Regions from separate parts of the Veillonella sp. AS16 genome, predicted to be linked through region 2. Evidence: a T-box and tRNA genes for the amino acid it is inferred to sense, from the RefSeq annotation. Region 2 holds a T-box; the other holds one or more tRNA genes.

Region 1 (16,343 bases), 190 kb from region 2:
CATCCGCCAAAAGACGTTGACGTTCTACCAGATATTGACGTACCCCTTTATGGGAAGCTACTTCGGAAACGGCATTGTTTACTTGAGGCGTACGAATAAAGTCGGTCACCTCTTGGCCCCGTACAAACACCTTACAGGCATCATTGCCCGGTTCCATCGTTAACTCCAGAGTTGGAAGGATGGTCTCCACCGCCGCCTGATCAGTAGGATCTATACCGTCATGTAAAACAGCCCACGTAACGGAGCGATACATGGCGCCCGTATCTATATATAAATATCCCAGTTGCTTTGCCACAACTTTTGAAATACTACTTTTACCGGCCCCTGCAGGACCGTCAATGGCAACAGCAATTTTTTTCAAACTCATAATAACCTCTATTCCTCATCTCCATGAACAGCGTGCATAGCCGCGACATAGCCCGTAGAAAAGGCGGCCTGTAAATTATATCCGCCCGTGAAAGCATCGATATCAAGCACTTCACCGGCACCATATAACCCTTGAATCAATTTTGATTCCATCGTTTTAGGATTAAATTCTTTTAATGATAGTCCGCCGGCTGTAACAATAGCCTCCTCCACAGGACGAAGCCCTTTTACAGTCAATGTCATATGTTGTAACACATGACATAGCCGTTGACGTTCGTCCCTCGTAATTTGATTAACGGGCTTTGCAGGATCTAATTCTGCTAATCGTATAACGACAGGTATTAAATTTTGCGGCAACAAATCCTTCATCCCATTCGTTAATTGCTTCTTTGAATATAAATCAAAATCTTTTTGTACACGCTTATCCAATACATCCGGTGTCAAAGCGGGCTTTAAATTAATCTCTATAGAGATTTGAGGATCTTTTTTGCGCAATAATTTTCCCACCGTATGACTGAGCGATAAAATAGTGGGTCCCGTAATACCGAAATGTGTAAACATCATTTCTCCAAACTGCTTCGCCTGTATCTTATTTTTCGAAATAACCGATACCTCTACATTACGCAAGCTAAGGCCCATGATATCCTTAACCCATGTTTCATCAGTCACGATCGGTACCAAGGAAGGTCTGATATCTGTTACCGTATGCCCGATTTGTTCCGCCAGTATATAACCGTCTCCGGTAGAACCAGTCAACGGATAGGAAGCACCGCCTGTACATAAAATAGCCGCATCACATGCGTATCGTTCTTTATCGGTTCGCACACCAATAACACGGCCATCCTGAACCGTAATTTCTCTTACGGGCTCATTCAGTCGAACTTGAACATGATACTTTTTAAGAACTTTCATGAACGTATCACGTACGTCCAAAGCGGAATCCGACTCAGGAAAGACGCGACCGCCGCGTTCAACTTTTGTCTTAAGGCCCCAACTATGTAACAACTCCAATAAATCTTCATTACTGAAACGCTCATAAGCGCTGTATAAAAACTTACCGTTTCCCGGTGTATTCTTTATAAATTCAACCATATCAGCTTTATTAGTGATATTGCAACGGCCCTTACCGGTAATTCCCATTTTCTTACCGACCATATTCATTTTTTCTAACAGTATGACACGAGCGCCTTCACGACCGGCGATAACCGCCGCCATCAATCCTGCTGCACCGCCTCCAATAACAATGATCTGCTTCATTTCTTATCAGACCCCAACGCTTTTAAAGCTTTCACCTCGCGAGACGTCAACTCTCGTGAACCGCCTCTCTTTACACCACCTAACGTAAGTCCCCCATAAGCGATGCGCTTTAAATTGTGAATACGATAGCCGAAATGCTCAAACATGCGTCGTACCTGACGGTTCTTTCCTTCGTGAATTGTAATCTCCACCTCATGAACCCCGTTATGATCATCAAAGCCCAGATCTATAATCGTAGCCGGTGCGGTCATACCGTCTTCAAGATTGACACCGTTCGCAATGATTTGTAAATCTTCATCGCGTACTCGACCTTTAATACGAACTTCATACGTTTTTTCTACACCTTTTGAAGGATGTGTCAAATTCTGCGCCAACTCTCCATCATTGGTAAGCAATAATAATCCTTCCGTATATAAATCGAGACGACCTACAGGATAAATACGTTTCGACTCATTTTTTATATAATCCAACACGGTTTCTCTACCCTGCGGATCCGATACGGATGTGATGACCCCCTTAGGCTTATTCAATAAATAATATACCGGTTTTTCTTGTGCCAATAATTGACCATCTACCTTGACACGATCCTTTTGCGGATCGATTTTTACGCCTAGCTCCGTCACTTTGCGACCATTAACCTGAACATGTCCTTCTGTGATCAACGCCTCTGCCTTACGTCGTGATGCAATACCACAACTGGCAATATATTTCTGTAATCGTTCCATATTACCCTTCTGTTTCCGATACTTCCTGATGCAGTGCATCTATCGATTCGACACCGGCACTGCGCAAAAACTCATCTGTCGTGCCATATAAAATTGGTCTCCCTACCGTATCCTTATGACCCAGCTCAGCAATGAGAGATCTGGTAAGCAACTGTTTGATGATTTTATCGCTATTAACCCCGCGGACTTCTTCAATTTCCGCCTTTGTAATAGGCTGCTTATAAGCGATAACAGCCAATGTTTCCATCGCCGCATTCGATAATTTATCTTCCCGCTTGCGGATATGTCCCACATACGGTGCTGATTCACTGACACTCACCAATTCTACACCGGCACCGGATACACGAACACGTATCCCCCGATCATTCAATTCCAATTCAGATTGTAATGATTTAATATAATCAGATATTTCCTGTTCTGAAAGCTCGAAAACATCCGCCAACATATCCTGGGATATCGGTTTCGCAGCAGAAAATAAAACAGCCTCTAAATGCTTTGTCGGTAACGACATAGTATCCCCTTTCTACAAATTTTGTCCTACGGTTGCTGTAAAGATAATATCTTCACCTTCACTCCGCATTTCCATCACTTGCTGTTTAAGTAACTCCAGGACGGCCATGAATATTGTAACCATACCGCTCTTCGTCTCAATAGCTATGAGTAATTCTCTAAAATAAAGGCTTTCACCACGGCGAATACGGCTGGACAAAGACAAAATCATATCCTCTAAACTATACGTGTCCTTTTCCACTTTAACTTCATGTAAAGGCTCTTCGTCAGATATTTCCTTTGCACGTTTCAATGTTTGATAAAAGATTTGATACAACTGTGAAAGTTCAAAATTATAAACATTATCTAATCCCAGCACACTGGTTTCTTCGGGGCGGCTAAAACAGTCGGAAGATGTGGACGTGCGTTCCATAAGTAGAGCTGTGAAGTCTTTAATCTTTTTAAACTCCACTAACTTAGCCACCAGTTCATCCCGAGGATCTTCCGCCTCGTCCGGTTCCGGGTCTGCCTTAGGTAACAGCATTCGTGATTTAATTTGCAATAATGTGGATGCCATAACGAGGAATTCACTGCTGTAATAAATATCAAAATGATTCCAATTATCCAGATATTCCAAGTATTGGCTCGTAATCTCGACGATAGGAATATCGGTGATATCTATTTTATGTTTTTCGATGAGATGCAACAGCAAATCAAGAGGGCCTTCAAAAACGTCCAGCTTGTAATTATAATCGCCCATAATCCCCAATCCTCAGAAATAATATATTTAACTATATAATTATAAAGCATTTATCATAGTACTTTCAAATAATTGTTTTTTTTGCATTCATCTGCTATCTTTATTAGAGTAGTTATTATATATTATTGTTTTCTTGTAAGAGAGGCCGTATTATGTCATCCATGATAAAGCAAATAGGACGTAATCCTATTTTTCGCTTTGGTATTATAGGCATTTTGTTATATATTGTACTGTACATCATCTACGAACCGATTACATTAGGATTAGATGTAGAAGATATTACAATTTTAGCTGTGCCTACTATTGTAGGTACATTTTTATTTCAATATTTTATGGGCTGTACCGTGTTTCATCGCCCGTTTTTGGGATATGGATTAGTCGGTATTCTATGGGCATTGACCTTTCCGTTGCTATTCCACTGGTCCTACGTAAAGCCTCTATATTTTTATGAATTTGCCAATGATTTTCTCTTCGGTCTTCTCATCTTTATGGGGTTTTCAGGAATTCAATTTCTAATCACCCAGACTAATCGATTCCATAAAACGACATCATTCATCATGGCTATCATCACCATGATACTAAGTCTCATTCCGTTCCTACAAATCGGCTACTACATGACAACTTGGCATTGTTTGACTCCGGCCAGCCTCCTCGCAGTATATATGACTAATCCGGAGGAAGCCTTCGGATTTCTTAAAAATGCCGCCGGCATCCCGGGCCTAATAGCCGTTGGAATTGGTCTAATCCTTTGGACATACTTATTATATTGGTCCAATCTGGGCATGAAATATGTAGTAAATCTCAACACGACACGACCTATGCGATCCGCATTGCTCATCGCCTCGATAGCCGCATTTCTCGTATACGTGCCATTCTTTTTATTTCCCAAAACTTGTATCGTAGCCAATTGGATTTCAGCCGGTGATTATGTAAAACAAATGCAGCAATATAATGATAATCATCATCTTGTCTTTGATTCTTTCAATTTGGATTCAACCGATACGGCTGCTAAAGAAACACCGGGCACAATCATCCTCGTCATCGGTGAATCGAGCTCTCGAGATTATATGAAAATGTATAATCCCGCTTTTCCTTATGATGATACACCTTGGCAAGGTGCTATGTATGCGGATAACAAAGACTTTATCTTCTTTGATAATGCATATTCATCCTATGTACAGACCGTTCCGAGCCTGGAACGCGCCCTATCTGAGCGCAATCAATACGATGATCGACCATTCCTCGATTCCGCCAATATTTTAGACATTGCTAAAAAAGCGGGATACACTACATCCTGGTTCAGTAATCAAGGTGTATTCGGAGAATATGATACGGCGATCTCGTTAATGGCGAAAACAGCAGATACGACGAAATGGGCGCATGAATCCTATGCATTCTCGGATCGCTACGATGAAGCGTTATTGCCATTACTCAAGACCGTGGATCCTACCAAAAATAATTTTATCGTCATTCATATCATGGGCAGCCATATTTATTATAATGACCGTTATCCTCATGAATTCAGTAAATGGAAACAAGGTCCTTATCCTGACGGACAGGAAGCCTATGCGAACAGTCAACTCTATACGGATTGGCTATTACAGCAAATTTATACATATGGTAAGGAAAAACTGAATCTTCAGGCTATGGTATATTTTTCCGATCATGGTGAAAGTCTCGATAAATCTCACAATCCAGACACATTCGACTTTATCATGACGCATATACCATTCTGGATCTATTTATCTCCTCAATATCGCGCTACCTATCCACAAACGGTATCAGTGCTCAATAGTCATAAACATCAGTATTTCACAAATGATTTACTCTACGACACCTTGGTAGGGCTCATGCATGCACCGAGTCAAAGATATGATCCGCAGCGGGATTTCAGTAACAGCAAGTATCGTTTCAATTTGCATAACCTTACTACCCTGCTCGGAGATCAACCCCTAACAAACGACCCAGCAAATGCAGGCAAATGATTTTATATTAATTTTATATTAATTACATATATATGAACAACAGCCTCCTAAGGTTGGCACTATTTACCGCAAAATCGTAAATAGCTATCAACCTTAGGAGGCTGTTTATCTGTAAATAATTTTAGATAATTCCAAATTATATTGAATAGCATATATAATTTTCAATACTTCTATATTACTTATATTTTTCTAATAAATCGAGAATATCATCTTCCGTATAAATCTCAATGTCATGATGCAATAAACGTTCCACAGTCACACCATGTCTATTTGTAAGGGTTCTCGTAAAAGTACCGTCGTAAATGCGTTTATATCCGCAGCTGGGACTTTTCGCTTTCATTAAGGCGACCTTGCAACTATTCTGTAATGCCATATCTAATACGAGCTGTGCTCCATTCAAAAATGCATCCGTTACATCGGTACCATCACAAGTACAAATATTGGAACCGCATCGTTCCGCCGGCTGTCTCGGCGTATCTAACCCGCCCAATACCTCCGGACAAACAGGAATTAAGTTAAATGAAGCTTCTAACTCTTTAAGGCAAGGAAGTGCATTATCCTTTCCATCATAGCGGCAAGGCACTCCGCAGAGACATTCACTGATCAATAGATTAATTTTTCTCTTCATAAATATCCCCTATAAGATAATTTTCATATAAAATAAAAAAGACTAACCTAAGTTAGTCTAATGGTGCCGAGGACCGGAATCGAACCGGTACGGTTGTTTCCAACCGACGGATTTTAAGTCCGTTGCGTCTGCCTGTTCCGCCACCCCGGCATGGATGACGTTTGTGGAGGCGGCACCCAGAATCGAACTGGGGAATAAAGGTTTTGCAGACCTCTGCCTTACCGCTTGGCTATGCCGCCATATAAAATTGGAGCGGGAAACGAGATTCGAACTCGCGACCCCCGCCTTGGCAAGGCGATGCTCTACCACTGGGCTATTCCCGCATGTACATGGTGCCTCAGGACAGAATCGAACTGTCGACACACGGATTTTCAGTCCGTTGCTCTACCGACTGAGCTACCGAGGCATGATGGCGACCCCGATCAGATTTGAACTGACGATCTTCGCCGTGACAGGGCGACATGTTAACCGCTACACCACGGGGCCTTATCCAAAGTACTTGATTAGTATATCGGTTATCACAATATTTGTCAACACTATAACAAAAGATTTTTCATAAAACGTTCTTCATTCCGCAAGGTCGTAGAATCCTTATGTCCGGGCTCAACTATCAGGTTTTTAGGCAATGACAAAAGGTAGCGTATACTCGCCAATAACTGTGATGCATTGCCATTATAATTGTCCGTATTTCCCACATTTTGCTTGAAGAGAGTGTCCCCCGTAAAAAGGTATTCACCTATTTCAAGGCAAACAGATCCGGCACTATGCCCCGGCGTATGATGCACAGTTATCGTAAAAGGATCTAAATTCAACTTACCGGGCAACAGATCTTCACAGTCGGTATACATCTTTTTTTTATATACACTGGGGCGTCTTCTAATGAGCTGTAGCAACTCCTGATCTTCCGGATGCAAATACGCAGGAATATGATAATGCTCACAGATATCATCCAAAGCGGATACGTGATCACAATGGCCATGTGTTAATAATACGGCTAAAGGCTGTGAATCCCCTACCATATTAATGATATGATGACTATGAAAACCGGGATCGATGATTAGAGATTTTCCATCTTGAATCAATACATAACAATTAGCCTTATATAACCCTAGCGGACGTTTTATAACCTGCATCGTTCCTCCTAAAGAATTTTATAGCGTTTAAGAGGTTCTTTCTTGATAAAATAACCTTCCCAGAATTGGGGGTGTAACATAACGAGAATAGTAAATAATTCCAGACGACCTAATAACATATCAACAGATGCGATTAATTTAGCCGTATTCGGCATAACAGCAAACGAATCAGTCGGACCAAATCCGCCAAAGCCTAAGCCTACATTGCTTAAAAATGCGGTAACAACCTGTAATGCATCATAAGTCGTCAATCCCGTACATGTCATTAAAAAGGCGGAGCCTACATAGATCAACAAATAAAGGAATATAAACTGTTGTGTCATCTGAATCGCTTTTTCCGGCATCGGCTTACCACTGATGCGCACAACCTGTACCATATCGGGATGAATTGATTTACGTAAATACAGAATACTGCTCTTAATAAGAGTGATAAGCCGAATAATCTTTATGCCCCCTGTAGTAGATCCGCTGCAGCCTCCAAAAAAAGTACAAATGAACAGCATCATTTGCGCTGCTGCCGGCCATAAATCATAATCGCTGACAGCAAATCCGCTCCCGGTCTGTAAAGACACCAGATTAAATGCCGAATCCCGAACGATCTGCAATGGATCAGTATAGCCCGAATGCCATGCTAACGATATTGCCGTAACTGCAATACCAATAAATAAAACGAGCCAATACATGCGGGTTTCAAAATCATGTAAAAGAACCCCTATTCCCCGTTGCAATGCCCCGTAATATATAGCAAAATTACCACCTGCAAGAATCATAAAGAATATAAACACAAAGCAAATGTAATTGTTCTGCTCATAAATAAATGCACCTGCCGTAGTCGGAGTAAATCCGCCCGTAGAAATGATGGAGAACGCATAATTTAACGCATCAAAAGGACTGAGTCCTCCCGCCCATAACATAAGGAAGCATAATACGGTAAACACCACATATAACTGCCATAATTTCAAAGCTATAGATTGTACACGAGGCATCACCACGCCTACCTTAGGTACAGATGCTTCGGCATTAAAGAAATGAGCTGCATCGGCACCTAAATTTTTTAGAAAGGAAAGGATTAAAACGATAATCCCCATCCCGCCGATCCAGTGCATTAAACCGCGCCAAAGAATAAACGTATCCGGCAGCTCATCAACATTATAAATTATTGTAGCGCCCGTAGCCGTGATACCTGATGTAGCTTCAAAAAGGGCATCAAAACCATTCGTAAGTATTCCACTGCCTAGAAAGGGAATGGCCCCTAAAATAATCGTTAGAATCCAAATGGAAGATACTACAAGAAAGCCGTCGCGCAAACTGAAATTTTGACTGTCACGACCATAGCGAACAAGAACCGCCCCCAGTACTACGGAAAGACCGGTAGTAATTAGAAATGACCAGTATGCAGTTTCAAATGCTATGCCATATATAAAGGGAATTATCGTAAATACCCCGTAAATATAAAGTAGCTTGCCCACCAAAGACATGACGATTTGAATGCGCATAGACCCTCCAGACTACGTGAGATACTTAAGTAATTTACTTACCGATTCAGGTAAGGTAAACATAATGATATGATCACCATCAAGAATCCTCGTGTCACCGCGAGGAACAATGGCTTCATCACCACGTAAGATAACACCGACCAAAGCTTTTCCGGGGAGGCGTATATCCTTTAACTGTTTGCCTGCCACCGGAGATTCATCGGTAATAGCGATTTCAATAGATTCCGCCTTACCTCCTTCAAAGGTGGAAATAGATACAACACCTTCTCCGCTGCGAACAAAACGCAAAATTTGACCTGCTGTCAAGAGGCGCGGAGAAAATACGACGTCAATACCGACCTGCTCCATAAGCATAATATACTCAGGGCGACCTACGCGAACAACAGTTTTAGGAATACCCATATGTTTTCCTACAAGGGCCACCAACAGATTCAGTTTATCATCATCCGTCAATGCGATGATAACATCACTATCCGCAATTTCTTCGGCTTCAAGCAGGTCAAAATCGGTACCATCACCATTGATGACCATCGCTCTATCCACTTGAGCCGCTAACTGTTCGCATCGTTCAAAATTTTTCTCAATAATCTTAACGGAAAAGCCGGCCTGTTCTAATAGTACAGTCAGATTCCGCCCCAATAAACCTGCGCCGATGATGACCGCGCGTTTGTAAAAAGCCGTATGATTATGAAACCATTGATTTTCTACCGTTTCAATCCCTTCTTTAAGGCCTAAAAAGAATACGCTGTCGCCGGGTTGCAGCTGGCTTTCACCATGGGGAATAATCATTTCCCCATATCTTAGAATACCTACGAGCAGAACCCCCTCAGGAAATTGAATATCCTTCAGTGCACGCCCCACTATCGGTACCTCATCATTCAGTTTGAATTCCATAAGGCGCACAGCCCCCTGTCCGAATTCCTCCACATCAATGGCAGACGGAGTTTCAAGAATTCGCAACAATTCCTGCGCTGTAACCATCTCAGGATTGATAAATAGATCTACGCCCAGCTTGGCTTTCATATCGTCATCCATATGTTCAGCCAGATTATTATCCCGTACACGGGCAATAGTCGTAGGCACGCCCATGATTTTAGCCACTGCACAAGACAGCATATTTACTTCATCCGAATCCGTTACGGCAATAAACATGCCCACATCAGACATGTCGATTTCATTGAGCAGTTGTAAATCACTGCCATTCCCCTGGACTAAACTGACATCCAAAGTGCTTTCAAGATTGTTAATGCGTTCCGGTGATTTGTCGATCACATATACATCATGATCATCCTGAAGCAATCGTTGTGCTAATGAATAGCCGACCTTACCGGCCCCTACAATGACAATTTTCATCGCCTTTATTCCTTGTCTTGTGACTCATTACCTGCGAGAGATGAACGACCGATGTCTGTAAGTAAGGTCCAACCATCCTCTTGAATAATCTTCTTTTCCTTCATCAAATGGCCCAATGCCCGTTTGAAAGCCGCCTTGCTGATGTTAAATTTATCTTTAATTAACATCGAGGACGACTCATCACTATAAGGCATTTTACCTCCTCGGTTAAGGAGATATTCCATAATAATATCTCCATCCGATACGATGGCTTTTTCCTTTATAGGTCGCATTGATACATTGATACGTCCGTCGTCACGTTTGAATGTAATACGACCTTCAACCATCTCGCCCACCTTTAATTTTCTGGTCATTTCCGAGCAGTGCAAAAATGCAATCCATCGCTCCGGCGTAATAAAAAAGGCCCCATCGCTTGTCAAATTATAGATAGCCCCTTTTACCATCTGTCCCACAACGGCCTCCGTAGCCGCTTTAGAAGCGCGACGCATTTCGTCATCCACATCCATGGATACAGCCATGCGTCCGGATTTATCCGTATACAGACGGACCCAAACCTTTTCACCGATTTGTGGACGACCGCGCATTTCAGCGTGAGGCATAAAAATTCCACGCTCTGTGCCGACCTCGACGAAACAGCCGAAATTCGTCGTATTAATCACCTCTACATAACCGATCTGACCAACCTTCATAGCCGGTAAACGCATCGATGCCGTTAAACGCCCTTTCGGATCCCGATATAGAAATACCTCTACTTCATCACCAATCGCAACAGGCATCGTTTGCTGATCCTTGTGCAATAGAATATCATCGTTGGTATTCCCCGTTTGTCCATCTAAAAAGGCACCCTGGTCACTGGTACGCAGTACTTTTAATGTGGCAATCGTATTTTCCAACAATTCCGTCGCCATTTTAAACTCCTTCAAACGGAACTCGCTGAGCATCATTCCACAGTTCTTCTAAACCATAGAACTCGCGCAATTCGCTTCCGCCAAAAATATGACAAATAATATCGCCGAAATCCAACAGGATCCATTCACCCTCTCTGTATCCTTCCCGATGTCGGACGGTCATACCGAGTTCAGCCCCTTTATCTTCAATTTCATCGGCAATACTTTGGGACTGCTTGATATTATTTGCGCTGGTGATAAGAAAATAATCACCCAACATGGAAATTCCTTCCAAATCCAAAATCGTGATATCTTTTGCTTTCTTATCAAATCCGGCTTGTGCTAATTGCAATACAATTTTTTTAATATCTTTCTTTTCTTTCATTCTATCTCCTTATCGATTCTCTTTTTTAGCGTTGTTATCATCACCGGGCTCTGTCGGCTTTGTAGTCGCCTTTTTTGAATCTTCAGAATCATCGGAACGCTTTGTAGTGGAGTTTGTCGGTGCCGATATGAACTGTGTCATTTCATTAGCCGGCAATGTTCCCATCATAATGCCAACCAATCGTTGTGCTTCTGTAGGGTTTATATTCCAATACGTTTTATCTTCAATAACTTCCTTTTCACCCGGCAGAATATAAAAATGAATCTGATCTTTATTCATGCGCCCCACATTGTACATTAACTTGATAGCATCCATCGTGGAGATATTGCTTTCATAATAATCCCACACACGCCAAATATGCCATGCATTAGTAAGGAAGAAAGAATTATGTTCGTTCTCAACCCATAATTTCAAAAACCGTTCCTGACGCTGTAATCGTGTAAATGTATCGTTCTTCGGATCGGAATAGCGCAAATATGCCAGAGCTTTATCACTGTTCAATGTCTGATAGCCGCGACGTAAATCGATATCCTGTACACCATCAGCATCAAAATGTTCCATATTCTGTTCCACATAGATTTGCTGATCGCCTAATACGTCATTAGTTTTTTTGAAAGCATCCTGATTCACCACGATGTAGTAAGGGATCGATATATGGAACATATCCTCCACAACTGCTTTTGTTAATTCAATACCGCCCTTTTCATACATAGTGTTCAGCATAACCGTTGCAGTCTGATCCCGATTATCAATCTTGCTGTTACTTGGTATTCCTATAATATCCATCGTTTTCTGATCGATATTGATAGATAACAGAAATAAACTGTCACCTTGACTTGGATTATTTTCATCAGTACCGACTACGAGAACATAAACAGGCTTATCAAGGCGCTTCTGCTCCACAGATACTGTGGATACATCTTGTTTATCGGAGGTCTCCTCTACGGTGTTCTCGCTATAGCCCGTAATCGACCTATATACATATGACACACCGGTGTACAATCCCCATCCGATACCGCTGAGGACAGCTATAAGAATAATTCCTACAATAATAAGTCTTGTCCATTTAACCTTTGATTGACGTTGACGTCTCCGTCTACGTCGGCGAGCTCGAGCTCGTTCACGTTCTTCCATTACTTATACCCCATTATTTACACGAACGTAATATATCATTGCGACCGAGGATGGTCAGCGGATAAATTGAAAGTTGTTGATCCAGGAGATACCTTAAGGTCGTATCATAGCCGAGCAAAACCGCTGTATCTAAATCCTCATCGGCCGCCTTGCGCAACATATCTACGCCGGGAAACTCCCGATTAGGCTCAATATAATCGGCTAAAAAGATGATTTTATCCAATTTGGACATCCCCACCTTACCCGTTGTATGAACGCGTATAGCTTCCAGCACATCGCGATTCGTAACAGCGAAGTCCCGCTCAGCTCGTATCATCCCTGCAAGGCCATGTAATAAAGCACCGTTTTGCAACATTTCATCATCCGCATCATAAGTACTGCCCCGAACAAGATGCTGCATAGCCTGCAAAGGCATTTCCTTAGCACAGTCATGTAACAATGCTGCCAAACGAGCCTCATCCCGATTTACTCCATACCGTTCAGCTAATCGTGTCGCCGCTTCAACCACACCTAAAGTATGTTTAAAACGTTTTTTTCCCATCAACCGACTAACCGCATCTTTAATTTCATCAAATGATAACATACTTCAATCCTTCTCATAAATATGATTATCTTCAATATAATCAACTACGCATTTAGGTAGCATATAGCGAACGGTCTTTCCCTCTCGCAGGCGCTCCCGCAAATATGTAGCGGACAATCTCATTTCAGGAACCTCCATAAGATGTACCTTGTCTCTTGCTATCGGTCCTAAAGCGTCTAAGGCGGCATCTATATCTGCAGATCCATCCGGCCTTGTAGCCCCGATAAAATGAACCTGCTCCAGTAGTTCATCGATATATTTCCACGTCGGTAATGCACAAATCGTATCTGTTCCGGCGATAAAATAAAATTCCACATCTGGCCCATACAGATTCTTGAAATAGTGTATCGTATCTACCGTATAGGACGGCCCGTCACGATGCATTTCCACATCGGATATTTCAAAGTTAGGGTTATCCATAACCGCAGCGGCTGTCATAGCATAGCGATGTCGACTGTCAATAACATCATGTTGCTTATGCGGTGGAATACGGGCAGGAACAAAGATAACCTTTTCCAGGCCGAAGCTTTCACATGCCACCTCGGCAATCATGAGGTGCCCCAAATGAATTGGATTAAAGGTCCCTCCGATAATACCTATCTTTCTTTTTTCTACCATAATAAGGTCACACCCTTTATGACAATGACACAAATAATGATAAATAAGAGCAATGCCTTACCATAGGACATCCATTCATATCGCCCCTTCGAGGTCTGAATATAACGATAATATGCCCTTATCAGATAGTATAGCTGTTTCACGACCGAACTTGACCTTCTCCAAACACAAAATACTTATAGGAGGTGAGAGCCTGTAATCCCATCGGTCCACGAGCATGCAATTTCTGTGTGCTGATACCGATTTCCGCTCCGAAGCCGAACTCAAAGCCGTCCGTAAAACGCGTGGATGCATTATGATATACGGTAGAGCAGTCCACGAGATTCATAAATACGGTGGCACGCATCGGCTCGTCGGTGATAATCGCCTCAGAGTGATGAGTCGTATACCGATTGATGTGATCGATAGCCTCAGCTAAAGAATCGACTATACGCACATTTAAATCTAAATCGTTATATTCCGTACTGAATGATATGTCTTCGAGAGGAATCGTATGATTCATATATTTTGACACATCTTTGTCACCATGGATACGCACCTTATACGATTCAAGCGCATCCTGTAAGCGGGGCAAGAATTCATCGGCAACCGCTTTATGTACCAGCAGGGTTTCCATGGCGTTACAGACGGATGGACGTTGTACCTTGGCATTAACTGCAATTTGTACAGCCATATCGAAATTGGCATATTCATCAACAAAAGTGTGGCATATACCGCTACCCGTTTCAATAACAGGAATCTTACTTTCATTGACAACGCGACGAATAAGTCCCGCACCACCACGCGGAATGATAACATCGATATATTGTCTTTGCGCCAGTAAAGCGCCCACCATATCACGATCAAGGACGTCAACCAGTTGTACCGCATCCGGTGTAATTCCTTGAGTTTCCAATGTATTTCTAATCAGGCTTACGATAACCTTGTTCGTATTTAATGCTTCTTTACCGCCCCGTAAGATGGTCGCATTCGAAGTCTTTAAACAGAGTACGCCGGCATCAACAGTCACATTGGGACGCGCTTCAAATATAATGCCGATAACACCGAATGGAACAGCACGTTTTTCAATGCGTAAACCGTTAGGCCTCGTAATCGTTTCCAGTAGTGTCCCTACAGGACTTTTCAGTTCAGCTACCTGTCGGATACCCAATGCCATCTGAGCAATTCTCTCCGGCGTCAAGGTCAATCGATCCAACATCGTTTGCGGCACATCGTAATGAACGGATTGGTCAAGATCCTTGGAGTTAGCCGCCATAACCTCATCGATATGAGCTTCCAGAGAATCGGCAATAGCTAATAACGCACGATCCAAAGCACCCTGATCAATTTGAGCCAGTTCATAAGAAGCTTCTTTAGCACGTTGTCCCATATCGACACATAATTCTTCATATTGATTCATAGCAGCGCTCCTAATGTAATAAGACTAAATTATTTCTATGTACAGCTTCATCATAGGTTGTATTTATGCCTAAAATGTTTGCAATATCATTAGAATTATGACCTTTAATGGCCTTCATATCCGCTGTACCGTAATTCGTGAGGCCGCGTCCGATTTCCTTTTCTTGATGATAAATAGAAATCGTGTCCCCCGGTTCAAATTCACCCTCTACGGATATGATTCCGGCCGGCAATATGCTGGCGCCTTGATCAAGTATAGCGCGAGCACAACCGTCATCAACAACAATAACACCTTTTAAACGTTTTCCAAAAGCAAGCCAATGATGTTTACCGGATAAACTGCTATCACGTGCCTCAAAAAGCGTCCCGATCTGGTCACCTTTGCAGACACGACGTATAGAATCTTCTACCTCACCGGAAGTGATTACCATAGGCACTCCGGAGTTTGTCGCCATATGAGCCGCCTTAATCTTTGTATACATACCGCCCGTTCCCATATCAGATCCGGCACCGCCGGCAATAGAAAAAGTGTCATCAGTAATTTCCGATACGGTTTCAATCAATGTAGCATCCAGATGTATTGTCGGATTTGCCGTATAAAGGCCTTCTATATCCGACAAAATAATAAGTAAGTCAGCATCGACAATACCGGCTACCGTAGCCGATAAGGTATCGTTATCACCAATTTTATATTCCTCAATGGCTACCACATCATTTTCATTAATAATAGGAATGACATTGAGTTGTAGCAAAGTATGCAATGTATTGCGTAAATTCAGATAACTGTGGCGACCGGTGCTATCCTCTTTCGTCAGCAAAATTTGCGCTACCGTACGACCATATTCACGAAACATACGCTCATACATATGAATCAGTACACCTTGACCTACGGCGGCCGCCGCCTGTTTTAATACGAGATCACGCGGTTTTTCTTTAAATCCTAGAGGTGCCAAACCTGCACCGGTAGCACCGGAGGACACAAGAATAACTTCCTTTCCCTGATTAGCCAAATCAGACAATTGACGTACCAACTTTTCAATACGCTCTAAATTTAAATGTCCGTTGGCATAGCAAAGAGTACTACTACCTACCTTTACTACAATTCGCTTTGCCTTTACGATAGCGCTACGCATAGGATTAGTCCTC
Region 2 (16,343 bases):
TTGGCGAATTCAATGAGAATACCATCGCCATATCACCGGACGATTTTGTAGTCGTTACACCTACCGCCTGTACTTCGGACGGCAATTGTGAAAGTGCCGCCTGTACACGGTTTTGAGTGTTAACGGTATCCATATCGGCATCGGTTCCCTGATTAAATTGAATCGTTAAGGAATAGCTGCCGTTACTGGAACTGTTGGACGTCATATAGTCCATATCTTGTACACCTACAATTTGTGTTTCAATAACACTGGCAACCGTATCATTTACGACCTGTGCCGTAGCACCGGTATAGGCAGTATTAACACGGACCGTAGGTGGAGAAATTTGTGGATATCGAGCTACCGGGAGGTTCATCATGGAAATGAGACCTACCAACGTAATAACAATAGCTATTACGATGGCAAAGATAGGCCGATTAATAAAGAATTTCGACACGATCTAGCCTCCTCTTATTTTGTTGACTTCAATTGGTCTTTTGTAAGCATATTAGGGGTTACTTTCACACCGTTCTTAACCTTTGTTAAGCCGTCGACGACAATGGTATCCCCTGCGGATAAACCGGATTTAACAATTGTATTGCCATCTGTTGTTCCGCCGATTTCAACAGCTTTCTGTTCAACCACACCGTCTGCATTGACTACATAGATAAAGTTTTTATCCATGATTTGCAAAATCGCACGAGATGGAACCAAGATAGCATTCTTCAATTTTTCCCCCGGTGAAATTACGGTAGCGAACATATTCGGCAATAATAGATGATTAGGATTTGGGAATGACGCTTTCAACACAAGCTTACCTGTGGAGCTGTCAAGACTCTTTGCAGCCTGTACAACCGTACCTAATTCACCATATTCCTTACCATCAGCCAATTTTAATTTTAAATTTGTACCGCTTGTATCATCACCGGAACGATTTTTCATGAAATCGAGATACTCTTGTTCCGTCATGCTGAATTCAACAAAGATCGGATCGATAGAATCAATCGTTACCAATTTCGTGGAACCGGCCTGAACAAAGGTGCCTAAATCTATGTCATCCATGCGAAGTGTACCTGAATACGGTGCATATACTATAGTATCACCTAAATTATCCTGCGCAATCTTAACAGATGCTTCATAAGCGTCATAAGTAGCCTGAGCCTGTTCTGCCGTACTACGTTGTGTATCTACACGTTGTTGAGCGATGGCATCTTCTTTAGCCAAATTTTCATAGCGTTGCAAATCCACCTGAGCATTTTTCAACGTGGCATTGGCCTGTGCCGCCTGTGCCTCGGCATTAGCCAGGCTAGCTTCATACTCGCGGGAATCAATACGATATAACGGTTGCCCCGCTACAACCTGTTCCCCGCCTTTAACATATTTTTCCACTACATAACCGGTTACACGGGCATGTACTTCTACAGAATTCTCTGCTACAACAGTACCGCTAAATGTTTGATCCACTTGTGTATCACTGGCGGTTATCTTGTATGCATTAACAGCCACGTCACCGGATTGCTGTTGGTTATTTCCACAACCAGCAACCATAACGACTGACACTACGAGAGCCGCCAACATACGGGAATAACGAAACTTCATTATCTATACTCCTTTTCAGAAACTAATCATTTTGGGCACAATAAAATCACAAATATTACAATTTATTTTACTTTATTCTATTTATGAAGTCAACTTATAAGGACATTCTGAACACAGTAAAATACAGATAAAATCTAGATAAACATTCTTCCATTGTATGCAATAAAAATGGTAAAAATCATTGACATTAAATATTTAAATGTGAACACTTATAACTTTCAAGAATATAAAATTATAAATCACTAGTTTACTTTATTTGTTTTCATTTAATACCGTATAACCATTATCATTCACTAAAATTGCTTCATTATTGTTTATCGGCACTAATGATATCTTATCTTGATAAATATCTAATGTTTTCTGAGCAGTTTCTTCAAATGGATACTCTCCTATATGCGGCAGAACATAATGATCAAATACATTTAACCCTGCATAATCATCTAATTCAGAGGCTATACTTTTATCATCCATTATGTGATTATATTCAATATTCTCAGACATAATGATTGCCCCTGCGGATTCACCGATATAGAATGCCCCTTCTTTGATTCTTTTAACAAGGACCTTTATAAGATTTTTCTTTTTTATTTCCTGCAATAAATAAAAGGTGTTCCCACCGGATATACATATACATTCCGCCTTTAAAATTTTATCCTTTAAATAGCCTTCATCAAATTTGGTAATATCAATAATTTCAACTTCATACCCTAGCAATCTCAGCATCTCAATACCTTCATCGATATATCCAGTATATGGTTCGACATTTCCGGCAGTAGGAATAAAAATTATTTTATTCGAAACCATTTTTGAAAGATACTTTTTTGTTATACTTTCTGTTCCCGCTAAATATGACATAAGTAAAATTTCCATAAACTATCACCCCTCAAATTTTTTACCACCTATTAATAATAAAATGGTTCTTACTATACAAAAAACCGCCTAAGAATCTACCTAGGCGGTTTTAAAACCACTTAATCGGCTGTTCTCCATCTATTATAGCCGAATAATCTTAAATTTATCTGTAAACACCTACTCATTTCTCAAGAAATAAATGTAGGCCTCTCATTTGGTGGAGATGAGGGGAGTCGAACCCCTGTCCAGAAGTGTTGCCATATAGACTTCTCCGAGTACAGTCTATGATTTGAGTCTCAGGTTGCTATCGCTCACAGACAAGCTACACAACCCCAGTTCATATTATCTCGCCTAATTCATATGAACAACTAAATTAGGCCAGCCTACTGTTTGACGTCCATTCACACTTGGTAGGCACAAGTATGAGGGACGTAGCTTATGCAGCTAATGCAAAATTTTCTTCTGCGTTTAAATGTTTTCCCACCGTTTTACGGCCTCATGGAACGCCGACTCGCTATCTATACCACACGCACCCCTGTCGAAACCTTTACATCCCCGTGCGTCGGTTAAATAATTATAAGCCTATTTATACACACTGTCAATTTTAGCAATTAAATATTTCTCATCGCCTGTTGCAAAGACCTGCACACATAATCTATCTGTTCCTTAGTATGTGCGGCAGTCACGGTGAGTCTGATTCTGCTTTCACCGACAGGAACCGTCGGCGGACGGATAGCTGTTCCGATAATGCCGGATTCCCGCATCGAATGAGACACAGCCAAAGCATCTTCATTGCTACCGATTATAATCGGAAATATCGGTGTCGTATCCGTTGCCTCTATACCGAATGTTCTTAATGCTCGAGCCATATAAGCCACATTATCCTGTAGCTGTTCATAAATATCAATATCGGTTTCAATCAAGTTAAGAGCCGCCAATGCAGCGCCTATATCAGCCGGTGATAATGCCGTTGAAAATATAAAACTGCGACTGAAATTGACAAGATAATCGACAATGACCTTCGACGCAGCCGCATAGCCGCCTACGGAACCCAAGGCTTTACTCAATGTACCTAACTGAATATCCACAAGTCCGTCCAAGCCAAAATGTGCTGATGTCCCGTGCCCCTCGCCGATAACACCTGTCGCATGAGCGTCATCGACCATGATCAGCGCATTATATTCTCGGCTCAATTCATATAGCGTATCCAACGGTGCTATATCACCATCCATACTGAATACTCCATCCGTAACAATCAACTTACGCGTATCCTTCGGTACGTTCTTGAGTAGATATGTTAAATGCTCCGTATCACAATGTCGATACGTCTGTATAGCCGCTTTACTTAGACGGCAACCGTCAATGATGCTGGCGTGATTTAATGCGTCACTGAAGATAATACTGTTTTTGTCGCACAAAGCGGATATCGTCCCCACATTCGCCATATACCCCGTATTAAAAATCAGGGCACTCTCGGAATGCTTAAACTTTGCAATGGCTCTCTCTATCTCTGTAAACAGAGGAAATGTACCCGATACAAGGCGGGCTCCGCCGGATCCGGTCCCATATTTCTGTACGGCCTCTATAGCCGCAGATTGTATGCGGCTGTCAAAGGTCAGCCCCAGATAATTATTCGAGGCCATCATCAGATACTCTCTATCATCATACAGTACACGCACCGCATCTATGGGATGATACTCTTTAATAGTCCTGAAATTATGACTGATTTCTTTATCTTTTAATTGTTGTTGAAAGTATTCGTACATCTTTTCACCATTCAACTAATACCGGGGCAGACTCCAAATAAGCGATTAATTTTGATATATCTGTTCCCGTTTTAACAAAAAAGGTACGCCCTCCGATGGATGAACCCATTTCTTTCATATGAGGAAGACGATGATATACACCGTCACAGGCGACATAGCCTACCGTATAATCCGGGTCATCGGACCAGCACAATTCACCGACAATGCCTTCACAGGATTGTACCTTCGAGGCTAATACCAGAGCCTCGCGCATATGTTCATTCATATTGTATATACTGAGATCTGAGCAGGTGTCCATATGACTGACACGCACGCCTCGCTGACCTTCATCAATGCGTTCACCCGAAACGGAATCAATCAACATAGCGCCGCGCATAGATGTTGATAGACCACATAATAAAGATACCCCTTTATCCACGGATGCAGAAGTAATTTCAGTTTTCTCCAGAAGTTTCTTTGCCAGTAAACGGGCATCGGATACGTCGGAGGTTTCATGCTCCTCTACGTCCAACACGGAGATATGCCGTATGGAATCCGTCGGTACAAGATCGACAGTGATATTGATAAAATCAGCAACCCCTTTACTATGATGTAAAGCTCGATCAACTAAAGACTGAGCCACTGTCCCCACCTGATCCATCGTAACAATACGCTCTGCACCGGAAATATGATGTCCTCCCGATTCATGAGGACCTCCTTGAGCAGCACGCATACGTATACTATATAAAGGTTTCATCATAACACCTTCCCTTTTACGGAGTGATGTTGAGGTACCTGATTATGAATTTTCTGGAATACTTTCACAAATACGGGGGCCATAATAACGGTGAAAATCATACCCGGTACGGCTAATCCGATCATTGGTAACGCCGCTTTTCCGATATATAGAGATAGCGATAATCTTGCTAAAGCCGATGCAATAGGACCGGATATGATAATGCCGACCATATGATTATGACACACCCACAAAATCAACCCTACAATCAGTCTGAACTGCATAGCAATCATCACATTCAATATGGTTTGTGTCCCCAGTGCCAAACCGATTAAGCTCGATAAACAACCGCTGATAATGTACTTCTTAAACCCGAATACGGCGCAAATTGCCACCGCCAAAGGTGCGGACAGTTGAAATTCTATGCCCGGTATAACATTGGGAATTTTGATTGCCCCCAGCACAGTAATCATAGCCGTTAAAATTGCGATTTCCGTAATGTACCTGATGTTCTGATTCATGATAATCTCCTCTACCTAGATAATGTTAACCACAAACTTTCTTATAGTTTACATTATAATTAGAGAATCATAATTATACAAGAAAAAACTGCATTTCAAATTATGAAATGCAGTTAACAATTAGCTACAGAACAGCGCATCGCTGTAAGATCAATATTTCTGTTGTTCCTTCAAACGTTTTTCTATATCGCGTTTCGCATCGCGTTCCGCCATATCCTGACGCTTATCGTAAAGTTTTTTGCCCGTTACGAGACCGACCGTAACCTTTACATAACCACGACTGAAATGAAAGTTTAACGGTACCAAGGAATATCCTTTTTCCTTCACCTGCGCGTGCAATTTATTGATTTCCGATTTATGCATCAATAACTTCCGGGTCCGTTCAGGCTCATGATTAAAGCGGTTCCCCTGCTCATAAGGACTGATATGCACGCCGTAGAGTAACAGTTCTCCCTTATCAATGCGGCAGAAACTGTCCTTTAAATTCAATTTTCCTTGCCGAATGGATTTAATTTCCGTCCCCGTCAGAGCAATGCCGGCTTCATAGGTTTCATGAATATTAAAATCATGGCGCGCCTTACGATTATCAGCAATAAGCGACGGATTTGATTGTTTTGCCATATAGCCTCCTATCGTTTACGTTTTCCCTTAGACTTTTTCGAACCGCTTCGTTTCGATGTTTTATGAGATTTCTTACGGCTTGATTTACCTTTACCCGCTTTACTTTTGAAAGCATCATATTTCGAGCGACCGGAACCGTCCTTACGAGAAGACTGCTTTCTACGCCCCTTCGTTTTGGATCCGCCCGACTTGCGGGCCCCACTACTTCTACGAGAATCACCGTAATCCGAATCATTGTTCAATTGTTCCTGAATCGCCGCCAAATTATCAACTTCACCGAGAACAAAATCAATTTGTTTCTTCTCTACATCGGCTTTCACCAAGGTTACCGTTACGGTTTCCCCTAATCGATATATGCGTCCGGTCCGTTTGCCTACAAGGACGAAATGTTCTTCGTCAAAGAAATAGTAATCATCCGTCATCATACTGATATGAACGAGACCGTCAATGCCGTTTTCGAGTTCCACGAACATACCGAAAGATGTGATACTCGAAATGATCCCCGTAAATACTTCCCCTACAAAAGGAACCATATACTGAGTCGTCTTCAAATCCGTCGTTTCCCTTTCCGCTTCGGTTGCGACCTGTTCCTGAATCGATGAATGTTCCGCGGCACGTACTAAAAATTCCTCATCCACATCTCGTTTACTATATCCGTTCGGCCAGTGCATATCAGCCTTCAACAGACGATGCACCATTAGATCCGGATATCGACGGATCGGCGATGTAAAATGCGTATAACAAGCGGATGCCAGACCGAAATGCCCCACATTTTCCACGCTGTACTTAGCTTGCTGCATGGATCGCAACGCCATAATCTGAGCAACTTGTTCGATATCTTTTCCCTTTACCGTATCGAGAATTTTTTGAAAATCCCGCGGTGCAACGCCATCAGCACCGAGAATGAGGTTTTCACCTAGATAGTTGAGAACCTTTTGAAAGAGAGATAATTTCTCCTCGTTAGGCATTTCATGAATACGATATACGGATGCCCGATGTGTATCCTTTAAATGAGTTGCCACCGTTTCATTGGCGATAAGCATACATTCTTCAATGAGTCGCTCAGCTAAGGTTCTGTCACGTTTCACAATGCGCAGTGGCGTCCCCTCCGAATCAAGTAACACCTTGTACTCAGGAAAATCAAAATCCAATGCACCACGTTGACGACGCATCCGATTAAGAATATTCGCAATCTCCGCCAAATCCCGTAACATAGGCATAAAATCCGCCAAATCCGGAGGAATAATGTCTTCCGCCAAAGCCTTGTATACCTCTTTATAGCTGCAACGACGTCCAACTCGGATAATGGAAGGCTTAATACGGTAGTTTACCACCTGACCTGCTTCATCAATTTCCATCATGCAGGTCATAGCATATCGGTCTTCGTGCGCATTTAAACTGCAGATACCGTTTGATAAGACCTCCGGCAGCATAGGTACGACGCGGTCTACGAGATATACGGAGGTGCCGCGTTTATAGGCTTCTTTATCAATGGCCTGACCGGATGTTACATAATGACTGACATCCGCAATATGAACACCCAATTCGTAATTACCGTTCAGTAGCTTGCGCCCACTTACGGCATCATCCAGGTCTTTTGCATCTTCACCATCTATGGTAACCATCTGCAAATCTCTGAGGTCCCATCGCTTTGGATCATCATGAATAACTGTATCGATACGCTGACTGGCCTTGATTACATCGTCAGGAAATGAAAACGGAATCTTATGATTCGCCATGATACAGTTGATATCAAGGCCCACATCTCCCTTATAACCGAGAATCTCCGTAATGACCCCTTCCGGCTTTTTATCTCCTTCCGGCCATTTTGTAACTTTTACCAATACCTTCGCACCGCTACGAGCATCCAAGGTATTTTCAAGTGCTACAAATATATCTGTACCGATTCTTTCATCATCCGGTACGACAAAGCCGAAATTCTGTTGCCGATCATAGGTGCCGACAATCGTTTCATTAGCACGTTCAATAATATCTATAATGAGCCCTTCCCGCTTGTGATTGATATAGGTGGACGGAATAACTCGAACACGTACCTTATCATTATGCATAGCGGTACCTTTATATTTTTCCGGAATATAAATATCATCTTCCCCTTCAGGCATGATGACAAATCCGAAAGATTTACGATACCCCTTATAGATTCCTTCATATTCATCATAGTGTTGTTCTTGGTACATATATACATCAGGGCGTATAGATTGCAAAACGCCTTCTTTTCCAAGGCTATGAGCGGCCCGAATAAACCGTTCCAAATCTTTGCCGCCCTTAATATGATTATCTACAGCGGCATCCTCGATATGATATGCATGTGGTTCTATGGATTTATAAAACTGTAATACTTTTTTCTTCAAGACTCCACATCCTTTAATTATAAAAAATAAAAGCCTGCAATGCAGGCTTTTATCATTAGAATTGATTAATCATTGCTCCTAATACTAAGCTCAACACAGCAAAGATAATCCCCAATATAATCGTACATCTGGACAAGAAACCGTCTAAACCTCGTTCCTTACCGCCAAACGAGGAATCCGCAGCGCCGGATACGGCACCACCCATACCTGAACTCTTACTGTTCTGCGCTATTACAACCACGATTAATAATACGGATACGATTATTTCTAGGACCATAAAAATATTTGTCACTGTTGTCTTCCTTCCTGTGAGACTCCGACAGAGTCCAATACACGATGCTCTAAATACTTCTCTAATTTACGTTTAACCCTTTGTAACGCATTGTCTATCGATTTAACACTGCGCTCCGTGACCTTCGCCATTTCTTGGTAAGATCGTCCATCAAGATAACCTTCCAAAACCTCCCACTCAAGATCACTCAAAATATGGCCGATATTGCGCTCAATATCATCCAGTTCCTCTTGGCTGATAATCAGTTCCTCCGGATTTGTAACCTTTGCGGAAGACAGCATTTCAATCAAAGTTCGCTCCGATTCCTCCGTATAAACAGGTTTGTTTAACGATATATAGGAGTTTAACGGTGCATGTTTCTGGCGCGTAGCAGACTTGATAGCCGTTATGATTTGCCTTGTAATACATAGTTCAGCAAAAGCTCTGAATGATGCTAATTTGTCATGTTTAAAATCACGAGTAGCCTTATAAAGCCCAATCATACCTTCTTGGATGATATCCTCACGATCGGCCCCTACGAGAAAATAGGAACGAGCCTTAGCACGAACAAAGTTCTTATATTTATTGACTATATAATCGATTGCAAACTCATTTTGCTCTTCCTGAGCAATGACCACAACTTGCTCATCGGTCATTTCTTTGAAATTGTAATCGGACTTGCGTGTATGAATCATCTTCATAGTGTGCTCCTCCTTACAATCACGAGAGAAAACCCAATATAATTTATTATACTGAAAGCATCTATGATTTTCAACTATTTAGTTTGTCTCTGTCGCACGGCCTCATACATGAGAACAGCTGCCGCTACAGATGCATTCAGAGAATTCAGACGACCATACATCGGAATTGTAACGAGAAAATCGCACGCTTCCTTTACGATGCGACTGATACCCTTTCCTTCATTCCCGATAACGAGAACCGTAGGAACCGTCATATCAGCTTCGTACAAGGTTCTGTCGCCCTCCATATGAGCACCCAGGACCCAAAAGCCCCGCTTTTGTAGTTGCTTGACCGTCTGCGCCACATTACCGACTTGAACAAGTGGAATTTGTTCTATAGCACCGGCTGAGGTCTTGGCTACAGTAGCATTAATCGGTGCGTTATGTCGCTTCGGAATGAGTACCGCCGTAGCACCGGCACATTCGGCCGTTCGAATGATAGCCCCCATATTATGAGGATCCTCCACACCATCCGTAAGAATCAGTAACGGTACTTCATGGTCGGTCTCTTGCAATACTTCACCTAACTCTTTGAATTGTACGGCGGACACGAACGCGATAACCCCCTGATGAGGTACATCAAGTTCATACTTATTCATCTGCTTAATCGGTGTAGGTCGCACCTCAATTCCGTGAGATTTTGCAAGGCCCACAATATCGGCAAGCCCTGTTTTAACCTTATCCTCACTGACCAGAATGCGTTGAATGGAGCGCCCGCTTTTAAGGGCTTCCTTGACCGCATTACGGCCTACGATGTAATTATCCATGATTCATACCTTGTAAAGTCGCGGAAAAAGCTTCACGCATCAACATTTGTAAACGTTCATCCTGTCGTGTTTCATACAGAAATCCCAGAACCGCCTCAAAGGCGGTACTGCTGCGATACTCCTGAACAGAACTGCTTTTAGGGACATTCACATGACTGTTTCTGGCCCGTCTCGCTACAGCCTGTTCATCTTCCGTGAAAGTAGTCTCCAACACCTGCAACACCTTTGCTTGAGACCTTGCACAGATAAACTCCGTCACAATGGTGTGCAATACCTGCACCTTAGAAATATTCATCTGCACCACGCGCTCCCGAACGTACATTGAGTATACGGCGTCCCCGATATAGGCGAGCATCACCGCATCCGCGCCAAGGGCATCCTCAATTGTACGACTGCGTAAATGCATGGGTTCTTTATCTAACTGATGTAATTTTTTAACGGCTTCATTTCTTAAGAACTGAAATTGTTTAAACTTCACGTTTTTTCCACCGTGCCCCTTGAGGAGAATCTTCAATAACAATACCGATATCCGATAAACGATCTCTGATGCAGTCCGCCAATGCCCATTGTTTTTGATCTCGACAAGCCTGACGAACAGATAGGATAACTTGCATCAATTCTTCATATTCCGCAGCATTAGCACCGGTATTACCTTCCCATGCCTTTTCAAGAACACCGATAATTTCCGTCATGAATTTAAAGATGCGTTTTACTTCGGCAATAGCCTCCTGACATACAACGCCGTTACGGCTTGAAACCTCCTGATAATAAATGTTGATTTCTTTTGCCAAGCCGAACATACTGGACGTAGCTAATGCCGTATTAAAATCATCGCTCATGGCGGCTTCAAATTCTTCTTCGTACGTCTTCGCTCGAGCCAGTAAACGTTGCGCTTCATCACATTCGCCCGCTTCACAGCCTTCCAAATACAATAGATTTTCAATAGCTGTACTTAAACGTTCCAAGGACTTATTAGCCTCTTCAAGACGTTCATCGGAAAAATCCAACGGACTTCTATAATGGGTACTCAACAAAAAGTACCGCAAAGCATCCGGACTATATTGCTCTAAAATATCTTTTACCAAGAAAAAGTTATTCAGAGATTTCGACATTTTTTCGGAGTTAATCGTGATAAACCCATTATGCAGCCAGTAACGTACTGCCGGATGTTGTCCGGAACAACCTTCGGACTGAGCGATTTCATTTTCATGATGAGGGAAGATCAAATCACTGCCGCCGCCATGAAAATCAAATTCCGTACCGAGATATTTCTGGCTCATGGCGGAACATTCGATATGCCAGCCGGGACGACCGTTGCCCCACGGACTTTCCCAGTACGGTTCACCCGGTTTAGCGGCTTTCCATAAAGCGAAATCCATCGGATTATGTTTACGCCCGTCCACCTCAATACGAGCACCGGCTTCCATATCATCTAATGTACGTCCGGATAATTCGCCATAATGATCGAATTTTTCAACGCTGTAATATACGTCGCCGTCAAGTTCATAGGCATACCCCTTTTCAATCAAGGTGCTGATCATGGCGATGATATCATCAATATGTGTAGACACGCGAGGGTAAATATCCGCACGCTGTACACCGAGCGCATCCATCACCTCAAAGTAACTGTCGATATAACGATTTGCAATAGTATCCCAAGATACGCCTTCCCCATTGGATGTATTAATAATTTTATCATCCACATCGGTGAAGTTTTGCACATATGTAACCTTATAGCCTACATGCTTCATATACCGGCGGATTACATCCCATGTTACGAACGGACGCGCATTACCGATATGAGGATGATTATATGGTGTTACACCACATACATACATCTTGGCTTCCCCCGGTGTTACAGGAGAGAACACCTCTTTTTGACGCGTCATAGTATTATAAACTGTAATTTCTCTCATCGTTGCCGATGCCTCCATCTTTTATAAAATAAAAAAGACCCCTCATCTCATACAGAGACGATGGTCCGCGGTTCCACTCTGTTAGGTACATTCATACCCACTCGACGCATAACGGCGCGTGACCGGACAAACCTACCTATAATCGGAATGTCAGCTCGTGAATGCATTTCATCTACCTATCCTTGGACCCTCCCACCATCGATCCTCGCTAAAAAGTTAGTTGTAGAGTACTTCTTTCAGTCTCAGCTATTAATATATAACCTATTTAAATATGTAATAATTGTACCAATTACACCATATAATGTCAATGATAATACGACAAATCCTCATCCGCGAAGATCATGTGCTTACCCTTTTAAACACAATAGAGTCATTCGAGAATGAGGATTAACATCGTTTTACATTATCTATCAAATTATGCTTTTTCCAACTTTTCCCGATCATCATGCTTACGGCATATACCGGCAAAAATAGATCCTGTAAAGTTATGAATAATAGAAAATACCGCACCGGCCACAGCCGCTTGAGGTGTAAAATGTTTCATAGCTAGAGACACAGATAATGCTGAATTCTGCATTGCCACTTCAATCTGCATAGCGCGTCGAGAAGAGACATCTATACTGAGGATTTTACACACCACATATGTCACTACATAACCGCTTAAATTCTGTACTAGACAAGCTACAAAAATAATGATGCCCGTTTCAGCGATACGTTGTTGATTGACAGCTGTAACCGCTGCTAGGATAAGCAATACAGCGATAGCGGCAATAGTAGGACAGACGGATTTAACCGGTTCAATCTTTACACCAATAAAATAGTTTAATACTATACCTAAGATAATCGGTACCAATACAATCTTTATGATTGAAATAAACATTGGCATAAATGCTATTTCAATCGATGATGTAACTCCTGCATATAATACTACGAATAATGGAGTTAACACCGGTGCTAATAAGGTTGATACTGTCGTAGCCGATACGGACAACGGCACATTACCGTTAGCCAAGAAGGTCATAACATTGGATGCGGTGCCGCCCGGGCAGGCACCTAATAAAATAAATCCGATAGCTATTTCCGGAGGAAAATTAAATGCTATACCAACCAAGAAGCCTGCTAGAGGCATCCATAAAAATTGAATGACAGAAACTAAAATAACCTTTAAAGGTTGTTTAAATACATCAATGAAAACTTGAGCTGTCAATGTCAATCCCATTGCAAACATGACAAATTGTAACATATATGCCACATACGGCGTCATCCATGCAAAGAAATTCGGTAGCAAATAGGCTATAACAGCCGTTAACAACACGATCCAGGACAGATAACTATTAAATAAGCGATTCACGGAATGAACAAATTGCATTATATACACTCACTTTCAAAAAAATCAAATAAAACACGCCGATAATTATAGCAAATATATAACGGTAACACAAGAAAGCCTCTTATAAACTATATGTTCATAAGAGGCTTTCTTAATACCATATTATCTTAAGTATTATTTTGTAAGGTTCCCCGCAGAATCCAAACGATGTAAGCATCGTTCTTTACCGAGTAATGTTACGATATTATTCAAATCCGGTCCATGCATTTGACCTGTTAAGGCAACGCGAATCGGCATGAATACAAACTTACCTTTTAAAGATGTTTCCTTCATAACCGCCTTGATAGTTGCCTTTACGGCATCCGGCGTAATTTCATCCAATGCGGACAAAGCATTACGGAATGCAGTCAATACAGTCGGAGCGGATTCCTCATTCAGAACGGCACGTAATTCTTCTTCGTGACCTTCTTCAAGGAACACCGTATCCACCATGAACATCCCCACATGATCCTTGATTTGTGCACCAAAGCTGATATGATCGCGGAATGTGGAGCATAACAATGTTAAATGATCTATATCCGCTTGATTTAAACTATCAGGAGCCAGTCCGACTTCCTTTAAATGCGGTAAGCAAAGATGGAACAGTTCTTCATCAGTTAAGTTCTTCATATAATGGAAATTGATATGGTTCAACTTGTCGATATCGAATACGGCCGGATTTTTCGCAACCCGATCCATAGAGAAGGCTTCAATTAACTCATCAGGCGTGAAGAATTCATTTTCCCCTTCCGGAGCCCAGCCTAACAATGCCAAAAAGTTCACCAAAGCTTCCGGTAAATAGCCTAATTGTTTATATTGCTCTACCGATGTGGCGCCGTGACGTTTGGACATCTTCTTATAATCCTTGCCGAGAATAAGGGAAATGTGACCGAATGTGGGAATATCCCATCCTAAAGCTTCATAAATAGCCATCTGACGAGGCGTATTGGATAAATGTTCCTCCGCCCGGATAACATGGGTGATCCCCATCATGTGGTCATCCATAACTACGGCAAAATTATATACGGGAATACCGTCAGATTTAACGATAACAAAGTCACCCACCCCATTGGATTCGAAGGATACATGACCACGTACCATATCATCAAAGGCATAGGTCTTGTTCAACGGAACACGCAAACGGATCGTCGGTTTGCGGCCTTCCGCAATATATTTTGCCTTTGTTTCTTCATCTAAATGTTCACAGTGACCGTTATATTTAGGTGTTTCTCCACGGGCCATCTGCTCTTGCCGTACTTCTTCAAGTTCTTCCTGTGTGCAGTAACATTCATAAGCTTTGCCTTCATCCAGTAGACGTTGTGTTACCGCTTTATATAGTTCTAATCGTTCTGTCTGACGATACGGACCGTTATCACCGCCCACATCGATTCCTTCATCCCAGTCCATGCCGAGCCATTTCAAAGAAGCCTTGATATTTTCTTCACTTTCACGAGTGGAACGGGTTAAATCCGTATCTTCGATGCGCAATACGAATGTCCCTTTTTCCTTACGTGCCAATAGCCAGTTAAACAATGCGGAACGGGCGCCACCGATATGAAACGGCCCCGTAGGACTTGGAGCAAAACGAACTTTCATGGAACTCATTATAAAACCTCTCCTTCATATACAGAAACGACAGCCTGAGCGGCAATGCCTTCACGACGACCTATAGCCCCTAACATCTCATTGGTTGTCGCTTTAATACTAATGCGTTCTAATGGTATGTGCAGCACCGATTGCAGGTTTGTCTTCATATCATCGATATGAGGCTTTAATTTCGGTGTTTCAGAAATAACCATAATATCTATATTATAGGCTTCAAGCCCCCGTTCTTTCAATAAGGAATTCACTTTTCCCAGTAAAAGTAGACTTGAAATCCCCTTATATTGATCATCTTCCGGCGGGAAATAAAAACCGATATCTCGAAGTCCTGCAGCCCCCAGCATGGCATCCATCAACGCATGAATGAGCACATCCGCATCGGAATGTCCATCAGGTCCCACATCCGATTCGATGTGAACACCGCCTAATATACAGGGACGCCCTGCTTTTAACTGATGAATATCATAACCGAATCCAATGCGCATACGCTTCTCCTCAATCCCCAAATACCGATTTGCCACAGCTATATCATTAGGGGTCGTCACCTTTATATTACAGTAATCACCATCTACAATATGTACCGGCTTACCTAAATATTCTACAAGAGACACATCATCCGTTCCGAGGAATGCATCATCGCTTGCCTTCTGGTAGGCCTCCTGAAATAGTTCCTTCTGAAAGCCTTGCGGCGTCTGTATCTGATAAAGCTCGCTGCGTATCAATGTTTCTACGACCTCATGATTATTATCGATGCGCTTAATCGTATCCGTAGCAGGCACACCCACCGTGGCGGCCCCATATTTACGGGCGGCAGCGACAACGGACTCAAACATATCTGTCGTTGCCAGAGGACGGGCTCCGTCATGCACAATAATGATAGAACTTTCATTAGAAACGACCTTAAGGCCACAACCTACGGAATCCTGACGCTCCGAGCCGCCCGTTACGATGCGCGTAGGTACGGATATATCAAGAGATTCTATATGATTCGCCATATACTTCTCTTCACCGTCAGCAACCACTAAAATAATTTCACCAAGACCTTTAATCCTTGCCACCTGTTGTAAGGTACGTTGAATAATGGAATAGTTTCCCAAAGGGATGAATATTTTATTCTCCTTATATGCCATACGCCGACCTGCACCGGCGGCTAGAACTATACAGCTAATCTCCTTGTCCATGTTGTCCCCCGTCGACACGAGCAAAAATCATGCGACCCGCACTCGTCTGTAAAATCGATGTAACCATGACCT

Evidence for each region. The T-box of region 2 lies ahead of cysS (cysteine--tRNA ligase). A T-box ahead of a tRNA ligase gene usually reads a tRNA of that ligase, here a tRNA-Cys.
Region 1: it has a tRNA-Cys gene. The T-box ahead of cysS (cysteine--tRNA ligase) is inferred to sense a tRNA for this amino acid. The anticodon was not compared.

Annotation. Positions count from the first base shown of each region.
Region 1 covers NZ_AZYX01000007.1:207,955-224,297, reverse strand. Annotated here, with positions in the region: gene cmk ((d)CMP kinase) at 1-367, opposite strand, end outside; gene HMPREF1521_RS01185 (NAD(P)/FAD-dependent oxidoreductase) at 376-1,623, opposite strand; gene HMPREF1521_RS01180 (pseudouridine synthase) at 1,620-2,348, opposite strand; gene scpB (SMC-Scp complex subunit ScpB) at 2,350-2,859, opposite strand; gene HMPREF1521_RS01170 (ScpA family protein) at 2,872-3,597, opposite strand; gene HMPREF1521_RS01165 (phosphoethanolamine transferase) at 3,750-5,582, shown strand; gene HMPREF1521_RS01160 (DUF523 domain-containing protein) at 5,758-6,210, opposite strand; tRNA gene HMPREF1521_RS01155 (tRNA-Leu) at 6,272-6,360, opposite strand; tRNA gene HMPREF1521_RS01150 (tRNA-Cys) at 6,375-6,449, opposite strand; tRNA gene HMPREF1521_RS01145 (tRNA-Gly) at 6,459-6,533, opposite strand; tRNA gene HMPREF1521_RS01140 (tRNA-Phe) at 6,541-6,616, opposite strand; tRNA gene HMPREF1521_RS01135 (tRNA-Asp) at 6,621-6,696, opposite strand; gene HMPREF1521_RS01130 (MBL fold metallo-hydrolase) at 6,747-7,343, opposite strand; gene HMPREF1521_RS01125 (TrkH family potassium uptake protein) at 7,352-8,839, opposite strand; gene trkA (Trk system potassium transporter TrkA) at 8,852-10,192, opposite strand; gene HMPREF1521_RS01115 (S1 RNA-binding domain-containing protein) at 10,198-11,100, opposite strand; gene rsfS (ribosome silencing factor) at 11,102-11,464, opposite strand; gene HMPREF1521_RS01105 (LCP family protein) at 11,474-12,598, opposite strand; gene yqeK (bis(5'-nucleosyl)-tetraphosphatase (symmetrical) YqeK) at 12,612-13,181, opposite strand; gene nadD (nicotinate-nucleotide adenylyltransferase) at 13,185-13,799, opposite strand; gene HMPREF1521_RS01090 (glutamate-5-semialdehyde dehydrogenase) at 13,939-15,198, opposite strand; gene proB (glutamate 5-kinase) at 15,209-16,330, opposite strand.
Region 2 covers NZ_AZYX01000007.1:398,512-414,854, forward strand. Annotated here, with positions in the region: gene HMPREF1521_RS01995 (efflux RND transporter permease subunit) at 1-436, opposite strand, end outside; gene HMPREF1521_RS02000 (efflux RND transporter periplasmic adaptor subunit) at 451-1,578, opposite strand; gene HMPREF1521_RS02005 (Type 1 glutamine amidotransferase-like domain-containing protein) at 1,831-2,448, opposite strand; RNA gene ssrA (transfer-messenger RNA) at 2,646-2,987, opposite strand; gene bioF (8-amino-7-oxononanoate synthase) at 3,042-4,196, opposite strand; gene HMPREF1521_RS02015 (6-carboxyhexanoate--CoA ligase) at 4,201-4,932, opposite strand; gene HMPREF1521_RS02020 (hypothetical protein) at 4,932-5,432, opposite strand; gene smpB (SsrA-binding protein SmpB) at 5,583-6,053, opposite strand; gene rnr (ribonuclease R) at 6,062-8,425, opposite strand; gene secG (preprotein translocase subunit SecG) at 8,481-8,702, opposite strand; gene sigH (RNA polymerase sporulation sigma factor SigH) at 8,714-9,397, opposite strand; gene rlmB (23S rRNA (guanosine(2251)-2'-O)-methyltransferase RlmB) at 9,472-10,203, opposite strand; gene HMPREF1521_RS02050 (Mini-ribonuclease 3) at 10,196-10,681, opposite strand; gene cysS (cysteine--tRNA ligase) at 10,671-12,119, opposite strand; T-box leader at 12,170-12,372, opposite strand; gene HMPREF1521_RS02060 (bile acid:sodium symporter family protein) at 12,535-13,488, opposite strand; gene gltX (glutamate--tRNA ligase) at 13,624-15,093, opposite strand; gene ispD (2-C-methyl-D-erythritol 4-phosphate cytidylyltransferase) at 15,093-16,271, opposite strand; gene HMPREF1521_RS02075 (PIN/TRAM domain-containing protein) at 16,255-16,343, opposite strand, start outside.